One region of the Lysinibacillus sp. 1 U-2021 genome, then DNA from elsewhere that is predicted to be linked to it. Evidence: riboswitches for the same ligand, from Rfam matches in the RefSeq annotation. Region 1 holds a riboswitch; the other holds the start of a gene.
What was found. Region 1 has a riboswitch for thiamine pyrophosphate ahead of thiC (phosphomethylpyrimidine synthase ThiC). Riboswitches for the same ligand answer to the same signal wherever they lie in the genome.
Positions count from the first base shown of each region.

Region 2: another riboswitch for thiamine pyrophosphate. It lies ahead of thiT (energy-coupled thiamine transporter ThiT); the one in region 1 lies ahead of thiC (phosphomethylpyrimidine synthase ThiC).

Region 1 covers NZ_CP123966.1:1,348,286-1,355,791, forward strand. Annotated here, with positions in the region: gene QH639_RS07050 (bacterial transcriptional activator domain-containing protein) at 1-33, shown strand, start outside; gene QH639_RS07055 (S-layer protein) at 74-1,717, opposite strand; gene QH639_RS07060 (methyl-accepting chemotaxis protein) at 1,972-4,071, shown strand; gene QH639_RS07065 (AEC family transporter) at 4,182-5,111, shown strand; TPP riboswitch at 5,172-5,286, shown strand; gene thiC (phosphomethylpyrimidine synthase ThiC) at 5,426-7,204, shown strand; gene QH639_RS07075 (catalase) at 7,328-7,506, opposite strand, start outside.
Region 2 covers NZ_CP123966.1:3,981,561-3,989,066, reverse strand. Annotated here, with positions in the region: gene QH639_RS21175 (AAA family ATPase) at 1-271, shown strand, start outside; gene QH639_RS21170 (hypothetical protein) at 312-434, opposite strand; gene QH639_RS21165 (magnetosome magnetite crystal formation protein family) at 490-813, opposite strand; TPP riboswitch at 939-1,046, shown strand; gene thiT (energy-coupled thiamine transporter ThiT) at 1,181-1,741, shown strand; gene map (type I methionyl aminopeptidase) at 1,904-2,659, shown strand; gene QH639_RS21150 (hypothetical protein) at 2,688-3,401, opposite strand; gene QH639_RS21145 (polyphosphate kinase 2 family protein) at 3,601-4,425, shown strand; gene QH639_RS21140 (GNAT family N-acetyltransferase) at 4,587-5,174, shown strand; gene QH639_RS21135 (beta-class carbonic anhydrase) at 5,247-5,810, opposite strand; gene QH639_RS21130 (hypothetical protein) at 5,994-6,128, opposite strand; gene QH639_RS21125 (aminopeptidase) at 6,269-7,506, opposite strand, start outside.

The DNA of each region.
Region 1 (7,506 bases):
AATACCATGTCTCAAGTAGATGCTTTTAATTAGTTAAAATTTTAAGGACTCTGCATGACGCAGAGTCCTTCTTTTAGTGTAATAAACCATCACGTTTAGCAGAGTTGTAATAGCTCAATGCGCTGTTCAAATTATTATAAGCACTTACGACTTCAAGCTGAGTTGCGTAATAATTGTTTACAATAGATTTCGCTTGTTCAATATAGTTATTTATATAGATCCAGTCATTTTGTGAAGTCCATTTTGAGTAATAAGGTACATCACTGCCATCTCCGTTGTACGATATTGACACAAGGTCATTATAGGCTGAAGTGATAAGGGACTCTAAATAAGATTTTTCGACATTATAACCACCATTTGTGCCATACTTATAAGCATTTTTATAAGTGCGAATAGCATTGTTTAAATTATTGATCGCGTTGGCAATATCAGTTTGAGTCGCATAATAATTATTGACAATTAACTGTGCAGACGAAACAGCAGCTTCGATGGCGTTTCTTTCCGTCTGAGTAGTCCAAGGCGAATTATAAGGGACATTTGAACCGTCCCATGAAACCGTAACATATTGAACAGAATTAATTAAAGATTGAAGGGAAGCTTTATCACCATAACCATATTTTGTACCACTCTTCTGAGCAGCTTGGTAGACTGCTAGTGCATTTTTATACTGATTGATGGCATTTTTCACCTGTTCTTGTGAGGCATTTGAATTATTTGCTATAGCTTTCGCACTTGCTACAGCAGAATCAAACACTGTACGGTCTGCTTGTGTTGTCCATTTGTCCGTATTTAAAACATCATAGCCGTTCACAGATACTTGTACATATGGTGGGGATGCGATAAGTGTATTAAGTTCCTTTTTATCAATGACAGGAAGCGTCACGGAGACACGACTATCGTCCACCTGTACATTGTTTACCAGATGTCCTGAATCTAAAGCTACTTTAGTACCGCCTTTTACAACAATTTGCTCAATTTTACCCTCACCATAAAGGTTAAAATCTTTCGCTACATCAATTGTAAGCTTTTCTATATTAGTCATTGCTTCAAAAGATTCCACTTTACCTACTACATCTACTTTGGCAAGAGTTTGGTCAGAAGATATATTGACTTTAGTACGTCCCAAATTGATGTTTGATGATTTCATATCGATTAGGTTGACGTATAGCCAACTTACCTTTTTCGTGACAATTGGTTTTAGTGTAATTGTTTCATCTACTACTACTTCATCGAGTGTAACGGCTTTTTTTACTCTGTTTGTAATGATAAGCTGTCCATCTACGCTAACATCTTGAACCTTTACATAGTCAGCGTTTACAGTAAGATCTCCCGAGATTAGTGCGTCACCTCCATCAAAATAGACAGTTTTTTTGCTAGTACCTGCTTTGTTTAATATTAATGAGGTAACGTCCGTAATTTGACCATTTTTCACTACAATGGTAGCTCGGGCATTGGTTAATGCAGCTTTATTTGAAGTATCAAATAGGGGCTTTAATGCCGATTGAATTCTAAATGTACCATTAGATGTTATCACAGTATCTTTTGTTATATTTTTGATCGTTACGGATTCACCTATTACTTTTTTGGCTGCTGCTACATGTGTCTCATATGAATTTGATTGTATTTGAGATGATGCGGCATTCGCAGTAGACATTGGTAATACTAGTGTCGCTGTAATAGCCGTGGCCATTAATGTTGATAGCGCTTTATTTTTCATGTAAGTCACTCCAATCATACTATTTAATAGTTAATATATCATATTTTTCTATAATTTAGAATTCAAAGAGGATGTTTTACTATGAATCTCAATTCAAATAAGTCATTAGTCATTCATATTGAAAAATAATTGATTAGCAAAGTATCGGTATTTTTCTCTATAATTCTGTAAATTTTCTACTTTATTCGCTAAATAATTTATTGTGATACAATCATCCATCTATTATTATTAGTATAAAAGTGGGGGTGTTAGTTATGAAAAAATCAAGAGGAATTGCCTTAAAACTTTCTTCCCTTATAATAGGATTATTTCTCATTTTATTTTTATCCTATACTGTCATAACGGGAATTATTATAAAAAAGCAAAGTGTTGAAGACGCAGAGCATGGAACATTGCAAACTGCTGAATCCTCTGCAGCTATTATGAGTGAAAGATTTAAGAAAGCCAATACGACATTACAAACAACAAAGCGTATCATAGAAAGCATGGAGAAGAATAATACGTTGTCTACCAAAGGTGTCATAGACATAATGGAAAAAAATTTAGCTAGCAATAATGACATTCTTGGAGTAGGAGCAATCTTTGAGCAAGAATCTATTATTTTAGAACCAACTGAGGCTTCTTTAGTAGATAGTAAAAATCGCTTTATCCCTTATTTAAGTAAGAACGGAAATGATATCTCGACTGCTCTAATCGAAGGTATTGATGATAAGAGTATTTCTGAATGGTATTGGGTACCAAAAGAAGAGAGACGTGCAGTTTTGACAGAGCCCTATGATTATAATGTCAACGGACAATCTGTATTAATGACAACGATTTCGGTGCCATTGATCAATGCTTCCGGATCATTTTTCGGTGTATTGACAGCCGATGTATCAATAGATTTTTTAAATGATTTAACAAAATCGAATGCCCCAGAGGGCGGTTATGCGGCAATTATTACGAATAAAGGTGTGCTAACAGCTAACAGTTTTGGTGATGAGCTAGTTGGGCGCAATATGCAAGAGGATCCTACTTGGACAAGTATTAGTAAGACAATGGAAAATGGTGAACTAACAAGTATGTACGTTGACTCTAATCAACTGAAGGAAAAGGCCTATAATGTTTTTGCTCCAATGATTTTAGAGGGTATTGACGAAACATGGACTGTTCAAGTCGTGTTAGCTGAATCAAAGATTCTAGAAACATATAATCATGTATTTGTATTTACGATTATTGCTTCCATTATTATGGTGGTTTTGATGACAGCTGCAAGTGTGTTATTCATCTATAAACAACTAAAACCACTTAAATTTTTACGTGCATCGATTGAAACTGCAGCCGAAGGGGATTTAACACAAAAGGTAGAAGAGCGATATATTAAGCCTGATGAAATTGGTGCAGTGGCTGTGGCTTATAATAATATGTTAGATAAAACCAATAGTGCGATTCAAACTGTACTAAATTCCACGAGGTTATTGAACCAATCTTCTAATCAGGTAAATGAGGCATTTAATGAGGTAGTTGCTTCTAGTCAAGAGGTTTCTGTAGCTATCAACGAGATTGCACAAGGAGCCTCGAAGCAATCAGAGGATACAGAAGAAACAAATTATCGAATGATGGATTTATCAGATCAGATTGATGCGATTACGGCTCTATCTAATGAAATGGATGAGCTATCTCATAAAACAGGTGTAACAACAGAAAAAGGATTGCATGAGGTTGAAAGTTTAAGAGAGCGTAATATGGAGACAAATGAAATGAATGGGCGTATTCAGCAGCAAATGGAATCATTAGCTTTCAATATTGCCAATATTAATCAGATTATTGCTTCGATCCAAAGTATTACCGAGCAGACTAATCTGCTAGCTTTAAATGCAAGTATCGAGGCTGCACGTGCTGGTGAACATGGTAAAGGATTTGCTGTAGTTGCAGAGGAAGTTAGAAAGCTAGCAGAACAATCTAAGAATGAAACAGAAATTATTAAGAGTACAGTAGAAAGCATTCTTGAAAATTCTCAGCAGACGGTTGCTGTGATTGCATCTAATGCAGATTTAATGCAATCTCAAAATGAGTCCGTACAAAGCACGCAACTAGCATTTAAAGATAGCAGTGACTTGTCAGGTTCAATTGCAAATTCTATTAGTGAATTAATGAATAAACTATCTAGCATGTTAGAGCATAAAAATCAAGCAATCATGGCTATCCAAAGTATTTCGGCTATTTCAGAGCAAACAGCAGCCTCTGCGGAACAAGTAAGTGCTTCTGCAATGGATCAACAAGTAGAATTACAAAAAGTAGCTGAGTCTATTCAAAATATGAACGATATTTCAAACGAGCTACAAGAAGTTGTAAACCGATTTAAGCTTGCTTAAAAAGAAAGGCTGCCTTCAATATAGAGGCAGTCTTCTTTATGGTGAAAGCCAGAGAAATTGACCTAGAAGGAATTCAACACTACTATTCACACTGGAAGGGGGACATTGAAATGATGTATCTCGGAATGATTTTCTTTCAAATTGTTGTACCTATTTTAGTGTTACTTGTAATAGGCGCTATACTACAAAAGAAATTTCGCTTTAATTTAAAAGCATTGTCTCAGCTTATTACATATTGCTTTATGCCAGCAGCTGTTTTTATAAATTTATATGAAACACATGTGGAGTTATCTGTACTGGCAGAGGTCGGATTATTTATTGTACTTTTTATCGGTAGTCAAATGTTGCTCAGTCATTTTATGGCAAAAGGGTTAGGTTTACCTAGAACAGAGGCAGCTGTCTTTAAAAATAGTGTGGTGCTTATTAACTCGGGCAATTACGGTATTCCAGTGGCTCAAATGATATTTGCCACGCAACCTATTGGGGTAGCCATTCAGGTCATGCTCGTAATCTTTCAAAATATGACTACGTATACATATGGTTTATACAATTTAATTTCTTCTACAAAGTCAGGTATGATAATCATTAAGGATTTTTTAAAAATGCCTATTATTCATGCGCTGATTATAGGTGCAGCTATGAATTATTTTGATATTGGTATTCCACAGTTTATCAAAATACCAGTAGAACATGTGGCAGATGGATTTATTGCTGTGGCCTTAATTACATTAGGCGCGCAATTATCACAACTAGAGATGAAATCAATGTTTAATAAAACCGTCTTTATCAGCTGTTTTACGCGATTAATTATTGGACCTTCTGTTGCATTAGCCATTATTTATATATTGGGATTAGATGGAGTCGTCGCACAATCACTGTTTATAGCTAGTGCCTTTCCAACATCTCGTAATAGTTCTAGTCTAGCATTGGAATATGATGTAGAATCAGCAACAGCCGCGCAAGCTGTTTTATTTTCAACCATTGTAAGCTGTATAACTGTAACCATTGTGATCTATTTTGCGGAAATATTATTTACCTAGTAAGATAAAAAATAACTTCCATCTCTTAGTATTATCTGCTACACTAGCATCAAACTAAATAGTATTAACTAGGGGAGTCTGATGAGTCAGGCTGAGAGGGAAACGCTACGAAGTTTCTTGACCCTTTGGACCTGATCTGGCTCATACCAGCGTGGGAAAGTTAAGAAGCTATTGCAGAGTATGCAATCAATAGACCTTTACATTCGTGGCCGGATCCAAATAATTATTTTGGATTCGGCCTTTATTTTTTGGATTGTTGGGTGAGCTAGATTCGGTCCTTGTATCAAAATATATTTAAGGGAGAGAAGTAGCTCATGTCAGCAATAAGTGAAAAGAATATTACCATTATGTCTAGCTTTGAAGGAAGCAAAAAAGTATATGTGGAAGGATCACGCCCAGATATTCTAGTACCTATGCGAGAAATTGCATTAAGTCCGACAACAGGCAGCTTTGGAAATGAAGAAAATGCTCCTATTCGAGTATATGATACAAGTGGGCCCTATACAGATCCAGCCTACCAAGTAGATATTACGAAAGGTTTACCTGCCTTACGAAATGCATGGATTCAAGAGCGAGGGGATGTAGAAGCATATGAGGGACGCTCCATTAAACCTGAGGATAATGGCTTTCGTCATGTTGATGACCCGCGTATTCAAGAAAATGTCTTTCCTGAGTTGGCGAGAAAGCCTTTGCGTGCTAAAAAAGGTAAAAATGTGACACAGCTTCACTATGCACGAAAGGGAATTATAACCCATGAAATGGAGTTTGTAGCGATTCGTGAAAATATGGATCCTGAATTTGTACGTTCAGAAATTGCAGCTGGGCGTGCTATAATGCCTTCTAATATTAATCACCCTGAGGCAGAGCCAATGATTATTGGGCGTAATTTTCATGTAAAGATCAATGCGAATATCGGGAATTCTGCTGTATCTTCTTCCATTGCAGAAGAAGTTGAGAAAATGACCTGGGCAACTCGATGGGGCGCAGATAATATTATGGATTTATCGACTGGTAAACATATTCATACAACGAGAGAATGGATTATTCGAAATGCTGCAGTACCAGTGGGAACAGTGCCAATTTATCAGGCTTTAGAAAAGGTAAATGGTGTAGCAGAGGATTTAACGTGGGAGGTTTATCGTGATACCCTCATCGAGCAAGCTGAGCAGGGTGTGGATTATTTCACTATTCATGCAGGTGTCCTTTTACGCTATGTACCGCTTACAGCAAATCGTGTAACAGGCATTGTATCACGAGGGGGCTCTATCATGGCTCAGTGGTGTTTATATCATCATCAAGAGAACTTCCTGTATACACACTTTGAGGAAATCTGTGAAATTATGAAAGCCTATGATGTTGCTTTTTCCTTAGGTGATGGTTTACGCCCAGGCTCAATTGCAGATGCCAATGATGAGGCACAATTTGCAGAGCTTGAAACACTAGGTGAGCTAACACAAATTGCTTGGCAGCATGATGTTCAGGTGATGGTTGAAGGACCAGGTCATGTACCAATGCATCTGATTAAAGAAAATATGGACAAGCAATTAGAGGCTTGTAAGGAAGCGCCCTTCTATACATTAGGACCACTCACAACAGATATTGCTCCAGGTTATGACCACATTACATCAGCCATTGGGGCAGCCATGATTGGCTGGTTTGGTACAGCGATGCTTTGTTATGTGACACCGAAAGAGCATCTTGGTTTACCGAATCGCGAGGACGTTCGTGTGGGCGTTATCACTTATAAAATTGCTGCACATGCTGCTGATTTAGCAAAAGGTCATCCAGGTGCACAACAACGAGACGATGCGCTGTCTAAAGCGCGCTTTGAGTTCCGTTGGCGTGATCAATTCAATCTGTCACTAGATCCCGAGCGTGCAGTGGAATATCATGATGAGACACTGCCAGCAGAGGGAGCAAAAACAGCACACTTTTGTTCTATGTGCGGGCCTAAATTCTGTAGCATGAGAATTTCACAGGATATTCGTAATTATGCGAAAGATAAGGATTTGAATACGACTGAAGCGATCCATCAAGGTATGAAAGAAAAGGCTGAGGAGTTTAAAAAAGCAGGCAGTCAAATTTATCAATAATGAAAGAAAAGGCTTATGTCAGAAAAATAGACATAGGCCTTTTCTTAATCAAAAAACTCCATGTGAATAGTGGATTCACATGGAGTAAAAGTTGGATTTGGATATCAATAATAACGTGGAATATTAAACGTTTGTTGGTTGTTTTACATATGGATTTGTAAGGTCCATACCTTCTAAGGAAAGACCCATCGCTTTAGCGACACCTTCACCATATGCTGGGTCAGCTAGATAGCAGTGAAGGATGTGACGGCGTTTGATGAATTCTTCAACAGAAGCCATATCGTTCGCGGTATTTTCAAATA
Region 2 (7,506 bases), 2.4 Mb from region 1:
TTCGTTGAGCCTTGCATTGGGGATGGCAGATGTGATTCAAAGCTACCAAGGTAATATTCATATTGAAACGATGTTTATTGATGAGGGCTTTGGCTCGCTCGATGAGGAATCACTAAATAAAGCAATCGATACATTAATTGATTTGCAGGATTCGGGTCGTATGATTGGCGTTATTTCGCATGTACCTGAATTGAAATCTGCAATGCCAGCAGTTTTACATGTAGAAAAAACATTGAATGGCCATAGTCAAACCCATTTTGAAGTGAAATAAAACGAAGGCGTATTTCCTCTAAAAGGAATACGCCTTCATTTTATTTTTTTCGAGTGGTGGTTGTAGGCGTTGTGCCCTTTTTTGCAGCCATTACTTTTTTTACGATAGGAATAACAATAGGTGCTAACTTAACGGCGGTTTTTACAACGTTTGATACTTTCATCCCAAAACAGCTCCTTTTACAATTACTACTACCTGTTTCACTTAAAAATAAAACATTAACGGATAACACGAACAGCCTGAATTATATTCCAAATCACAATACCTAGTGAGACGAGAGCATAGATGGCGAATGAAGCAAACCAAATAATCATCACCGTCTTGTTATTGGAGGTTGGATCTAAACTAAATGTAGAAAAAACAAAGACAATAAAGAATAGAATGCCAAAAACAAAAGGTATTAAATGAGAGACAAGTGCACGAATCGAATGGCTTTTTACATCACTGTCTTTTGTTACAAAATATACAATTAATGGAACGATAAAAGGGGCGAAGAAAATACTAAGATAACTAAAGGCAGCTAAAATTTTTTGATTCTCCATAGTTGTACCTCCTTTTTAAATATTTACGCATGAAAAACAGCAAAGTTTCAAAAAAATGATGTATGGAAGGTTGTAATCCTTTAATCCTTTGCGTACAATGAGAGTGTTCAAATAAATTCAGATGTAACGACCACAAGGGGAGCTGATGATGTCAGCTGAGACTGGGCACGTAATGCCTTGACTCTTCGAACCTGTAAGTTAACGCTTGCGTAGGGATGTGGATAGAAACCGACACTTGTACGATGTGAGGCTCTGTCCTGACATCGTTTTTTCGTCCTTAAAGGAAAAAAGGTGTCAGAAAGAGACATATCAGCGCTTTTCTATTCCTGCTCTTGTATCCTACATCGGAACAAAGGAGAGAATATGTATGGACAAAAAAAGACTATTAATGCTAGTGGAGATTGCGATTTTTGCAGCGATTGGTCTCGTACTGGATCAGGTTTCCTTTAAAGTATGGGCACAAGGCGGCTCAGTTAGTCTTGTTATGGTACCAATTATGTTAATAGCATTTCGCTGGGGCTTAATAGCTGGGCTAACAACTGGATTACTCGTAGGTGTAATGCAAACCATGTTTGGTGCTACGATTGTGCACTGGCTACAAGGATTCCTGGATTATGGAGTTGCTTTTACAGTTGTAGGATTAGCGGCGGTTGTACGTGGACCAGTGTTAGACGCTGCTAAACATATGAACAAAACAAAAATGGCACTTTATATAATCATAGGTACCGTTTTCGCAGGCCTCTTACGATACACAGCACATACAATTGCTGGTGCTGTATTTTTTGCCGAATATGCTGGTGACCAAAATGCATGGATCTATTCCATCATCTACAATGGTACATATATGCTACCAGCAACCATTTTAACGGCGGTCGTTGGTGTTCTTTTATTCACAGCCGCTCCACAATTAATGCAAAGAAAATTTTAATGCTAGTCCCTTCACATGAGTGGAGGGACTTTTTTGTCGTGAATAACTCTTTTAGCACTTTGCAAAGTAGGAAAGCATACAATATTTAAAGCGTTTATCGTTATACGCATAAAAAGTTATGTTATATTAAAGAATAGATATTAGATGAAAGGGACGTTATACATGATTGTAAAAACGCAAGAAGAGATTGAAGCTTTTAAAAAAATAGGACGCATTTGTGCTGAAATTCGCGAAGCAATGAAAGCTGCCACAAAACCAGGTGTTACAACACTTGAGCTTGATGAAATTGCTGGTCGCATGTTTGCAGAGGCAGGCGCTATTTCAGGACCAAAGGGAGAATATGATTTTCCAGGGTATACATGTATTAGCGTCAATGAAGAAGTAGCACATGGTATTCCAGGAAAGCGTGTTATTCAAGAGGGAGATATCGTAAATATTGATGTTTCAGGCTCTTTAAATGGCTATTTTGCTGACACAGGTATTTCATTTGTTGTGGGTGATGGCTATGAGGACAAAGAAAAGCTTTGCCGTGTTGCTAAAAGTGCCTTTGATCGAGCAATGACAAAGGTAAAGGCTGGATCTAAATTAAATCAAATTGGTAAAGCTGTTGAACGCGAGGCAAATGCTAATGGGTTAACTGTTATTATGAATTTAACAGGTCATGGCTTAGGTCAATCTTTACATGATGAACCAAACCATATTTTAAATTATTACGATGCATGGGATACTACTATTATGAAAGAAGGTATGGTCCTTGCGGTTGAGCCATTTATCTCAGCAAAGGCAGAGCATATCGTAGAAGCAGGTGATGGCTGGACATTCGTGACACCTGATAAATCACTTGTAGCTCAAATCGAACATTCAGTCATTGTAACAAAAGATAAACCAATTATCTTAACGTCATTAGACGAAGAATAAGATGTAATGAAAAATCCTGCTAACCAAATTATTTTTGGTTAGCAGGATTTTTTTTAATAAATAAAATGCCAACAAAGAGAACACCACATAAAAATAAAGCGGCTGTAGTGACAAGTAGCTCATCAAAACCATTATGTATGGCGATTCCAATATAAGCCCAAATAAAAACACTTGGATACATAACATCAAAGTGATGGAAACGGATATGTAGCGCAATGGCTCCACCTAAAGTAAGTAAAATCACTGCCCAAAGAGGTGTGCTAAGACCAAAGCCGTTCCAACCATAAGCCGTTAACGTAAAGCTTGTATTTGTGATAAAAATAAATGTCATCCATGCTAAATAAACAGAGAAAGGAATACGACCAAACAAGGATTTGTCCTGAAGAGGGTACGTATTATACAACATAAATAAATACAAGACTAAGAGTAATGTAATGCCAAGAGAAACAATAAATAACTCATGGTGCCAGACATATATCGTCAATGCTTGTAATATATTTATGCAGCTAAAAAGCGCAGACTGTTTCAAAGTTGTCTTTTTCATGTTCATAACTAACCAATAACCGAGTAAAAAATAAATGATAATCCAAATTACATGACTTACACTAACTGGTGCAAATACAACAGAAAAACGATTAGCGATTTCTAGCGAAGATTGACCGTTGATGTTCACGAAAAAGGATGAAAAGGTTAGGATGATTGAGACAAGATAAGAGATTGTCATCATGATAAACCGAGGCATGTTTTCCTCTCCCTTCGTGTTAGATTGTATAGGGAAAAGACAAATAAGTATAGTACTGTCACTTTTTTTATTATAACGGAAATTTCCAACAATGTATCGTGTTGTTTTACTATTAATACCTACAATTTACCATGTCTGATAGGCATCCACATATTTCTTTAGTACAATAAGAATAGTCAAATAAAAGGAGTGAAGTTTCATGACCCAAAATTTAAAAAATCTAGATCTAACTGTTGAACTAGACAAAAAGATGTATAAAAAGAAATTAAAAGTACTCCAATATGAAATGTTGAACGCACAACAATTTTTATTAAAAAACAAGATTGGCTTGATCTTGGTTTTCGAAGGAATGGATGCGGCTGGTAAAGGTGGCGCTATTAAACGATTAATCGAACGTGTCGATCCCCGCGGTTATGTTGTACATCCTATTTCTGCCCCTCAAGCTCATGAATTACGCTACAATTATTTACAACGATTTTGGAGAAAGTTGCCTCAGCATGGGCAAATCGCTATTTTTGATCGCTCGTGGTATGGCCGCGTATTAGTGGAACGCATCGAGGGATTCGCAACAAAAGATGAATGGTCTCGTGCTTATGAGGAAATTAATAATTTTGAGAAGATTTTAACTGCAGGAGATTACATAATTATTAAGTTCTGGCTTCATGTTTCAGATGAGGAGCAATTAAAACGCTTTAAAGAACGTGAACAAAACCCTTATAAATCTTGGAAGTTAACTGCCGAGGATTGGCGCAATCGAGATAAAACACCTCAGTATATTGAAGCAGCGAATGCAATGTTTGAAAAGACAGATAAAAAGGATGCACCATGGATCTTAGTCGCTGGAGATGACAAAAAGTATGCACGGGTTCAGGTGCTACAGGAAACTATTGCACACATTGAACGAGAGGCTCAAAGACGTGGTCTTCATTTAACAAATGTGTTAGACAATACACAACTAGAGGATGCTGATTCCTCCAGCTTAGAAATAGTAAATGAGAAAAAGAAAGAACAAAAAACTAAATAATTGAATTGTGCTGCTATGACAATAAGACATAAGCTGTTTTGGTTGTAGCAGCCTCTTTTTTTACATACAATGAAATATAAATAGGGTTTTGCAATTATGGCTTATAGCCAATGTAACAAAGAGAAATGGATTGATTTTTATTGGAAGGCTAGTGTGGAGAAATGGTGCTTAAAATTTGGAATCTATTAAGAAAAAAGGGTGGGAATGTGGTAACAATAAAGGGGGAAAAATGCTACATCCGCACATTCCAAGAAAAAGATGCACGAAGTTTAACGGGTCTCGTAAGCCGTAATAAATACTTTTGGTCTATATACGAGCCACTGCAAAGACCTGAATACTATACAGTCGATGCTCAATACAAAAAAATTCAAGAAAGTCTCTATTTAATGGAATCAAAGCGTGAATTTACTTTTGGTATTTTTGAGCATGGTACAAATAATCTAATAGGGCATATTGCACTTTATGCTGTCAAACGCTTACCGTACTCGAGTGCATTTGTTGGCTATGCGATGGATGAGATTTATGTTGGAAAGGGCATTGTCACAGAAGCTGTGAATATGGTGGTCCGATTTGCATTTGAACAAATTGGTTTACATCGTGTAGAGGCCTATGTATCGACACAAAATAATGCCTCCATGCGTGTATTAGAGAAGGCTGGATTCCAGCAGGAGGGTCTGCTAAGAAAGCTACTGTATATCAATGGTCATTGGGTAGATCACTATATGTACGCACGTTTAGAGGATGAATAGAATAATAAGTGCCTATCTTCTACATAGTGAGGATAGGCACTTGTTCTTTTATTAATGTATCAAAAAATAACTTTATTGCTTATTTCCATCTTCAATTAAATCTAGATGACCTGTATTTGGATCAATTATTAAACCATGAACAGGTACGTCTTTTACCATTAATGGATGATTACGAATTGTATCGACACTTTTCTTAACACTTGTTGCTACATCACCGAAACCTCGTAAAAATTCTTTCAAATCAAAACCAGAATATTCCAACATTTTGATTGTTTCTGGGTCGATGCCTCGTTGTACCATTTCGCTAAGCATGGCGTCAGGATCAACCGCACTCATACCACAGTCATAATGTCCAACAACATACACTTCATCAGCTTGTAGGCCGTAGACAGCAACTAATAAACTACGCATAACTGCACCGAAAGGATGGCTCACTAACGCACCAGCACTTTTCACTATTTTTACATCGCCATTACGCAAATTCATCGCTTTTGGTAAAAGCTCTACAAGACGAGTATCCATACAAGATAAAACAACAATACGTTTATCAGGATATTTCGTAGTGATGAATGGCTCATATTTTTTTTCTTGTACAAACTCTTTGTTAAATTCTAGAATATCTTGTAACATTGTCATGAATATTGCTCCCTTCCTTACAAAAAATATTGTAGAGCAAAATTTTCAATATGCAAACAATAAAGACTTTATTCAGATAATTTTTACAATAAAGGAGCAGTTTCATACGCTTTAGTAGATGAAATAAATAACTTGTAAGCTATAAAAAAACAGCTACCTATAATAGTAGCTGTTTTTTATACATTAAAATTTTTCGTTTGGCTTTGGATCTACAGTTACTGAAGACTTGCTATCTAAACCAACTTGTAGGTAGTGGATGAAGAATCCCGTTGAAATTAATAAAACTGCTGAAAAGCCAAGAACAGTTGTAATGAACATTATTAGAGCTCCTCTCTACTTAAATGATCTACTAAAATTCCCTAAAACAATTATACAATAGGTTACTAGGAAAATCTAAGGATAATTTATGACAACCTTAACATACTTAGCCTAGAATACTATTAGTAGGAATGGATTATTTAGAATGCCCAATTTCCATCACGGAATATTGGGTCTATTTGATCATCATGTGTTATTCCATCTATATTCATCTTGGTAGAGCCAATCATAAAGTCTACATGTGTTAAGCTTTGATTGAGACCATGCGCACTTAGTTCCTCAGAGGTCATTTCTTTGCCGCCCTCAATGCAAAAAGCATAGGCACTACCAATGGCAAAATGATTGGATGCATTTTCATCAAACAATGTATTGTAAAATAATAGGTCGGATTGTGAAATAGGTGATTGATGTGGTACTAATGCTATTTCACCAAGGTAATGAGCCCCTTCATCTGTTTCAATAAGAGAAGCTAAAATTTCTTGGCCTTGCTCCGCCTTGACGTCAATGATTCGACCATCTTTAAATGTTAATGTGAAATTATCTATAATATTGCCGCCATAGCTTAAAGGCTTAGTGCTTGATACATAACCATTAACACCTGTTTTTAACGGTGCTGTAAAAATCTCTTCAGTGGGCATATTGGCCATAAATGTTTGGCCTTGTGTACTTATACTACTACCCCCTGTCCACACATGGTGTGGAGGCAGCTCAATTGTTAGATCTGTGCCTGGTGCAGTATAGTGTAGTGACTTAAATTGCTTTGCATTTAAATAATCAGCTTTACTATGTAATTCCTGATCATGGGCATGCCAAGCTTCAACAGGATTTTCAACGTCTATACGTGTGGCTGCAAAGATAGCTTCCCATAATGCATTCATTTGCTGTTCTTCTGGAAGGTGAGGAAAGACCTTTGCTGCCCAAGCTTTAGATGGAGCAGCAATAACAGACCAGCTAAACTTATCTGCTTGTAACCATTGATAATAGTTGGCAAGTGCTTGGCCAGATGCTTTTTGGAATGCCATGATTCTATCACGTTCAATACCTTTTAATAAATCTGGATTTTGTGAGCTAATGCTTAAAAAAGCAGCGCCATGTTCAGCTAACCATTCACGTTCCTGCACTTTCCAAGGTGGGAAGAAATCAAATGAGTCTTTTGGTGCCCCCTCATAGCGAGCACGTACAAGTTCATCATCGGATATATCGACAAAAACTTGTTTTGCACCATTTTTATAGGCAATTTTAGTAATTATTTGTGCGAGTTTTAGGTTATCAGTCGAACAGCTTATATAAAGATACTGATCTTTTTGGATATTTACTCCTACTTTCACCGCTAACTCGGCATATTTTAGTAATTTTGTGTCAAACGATAATAACAAAA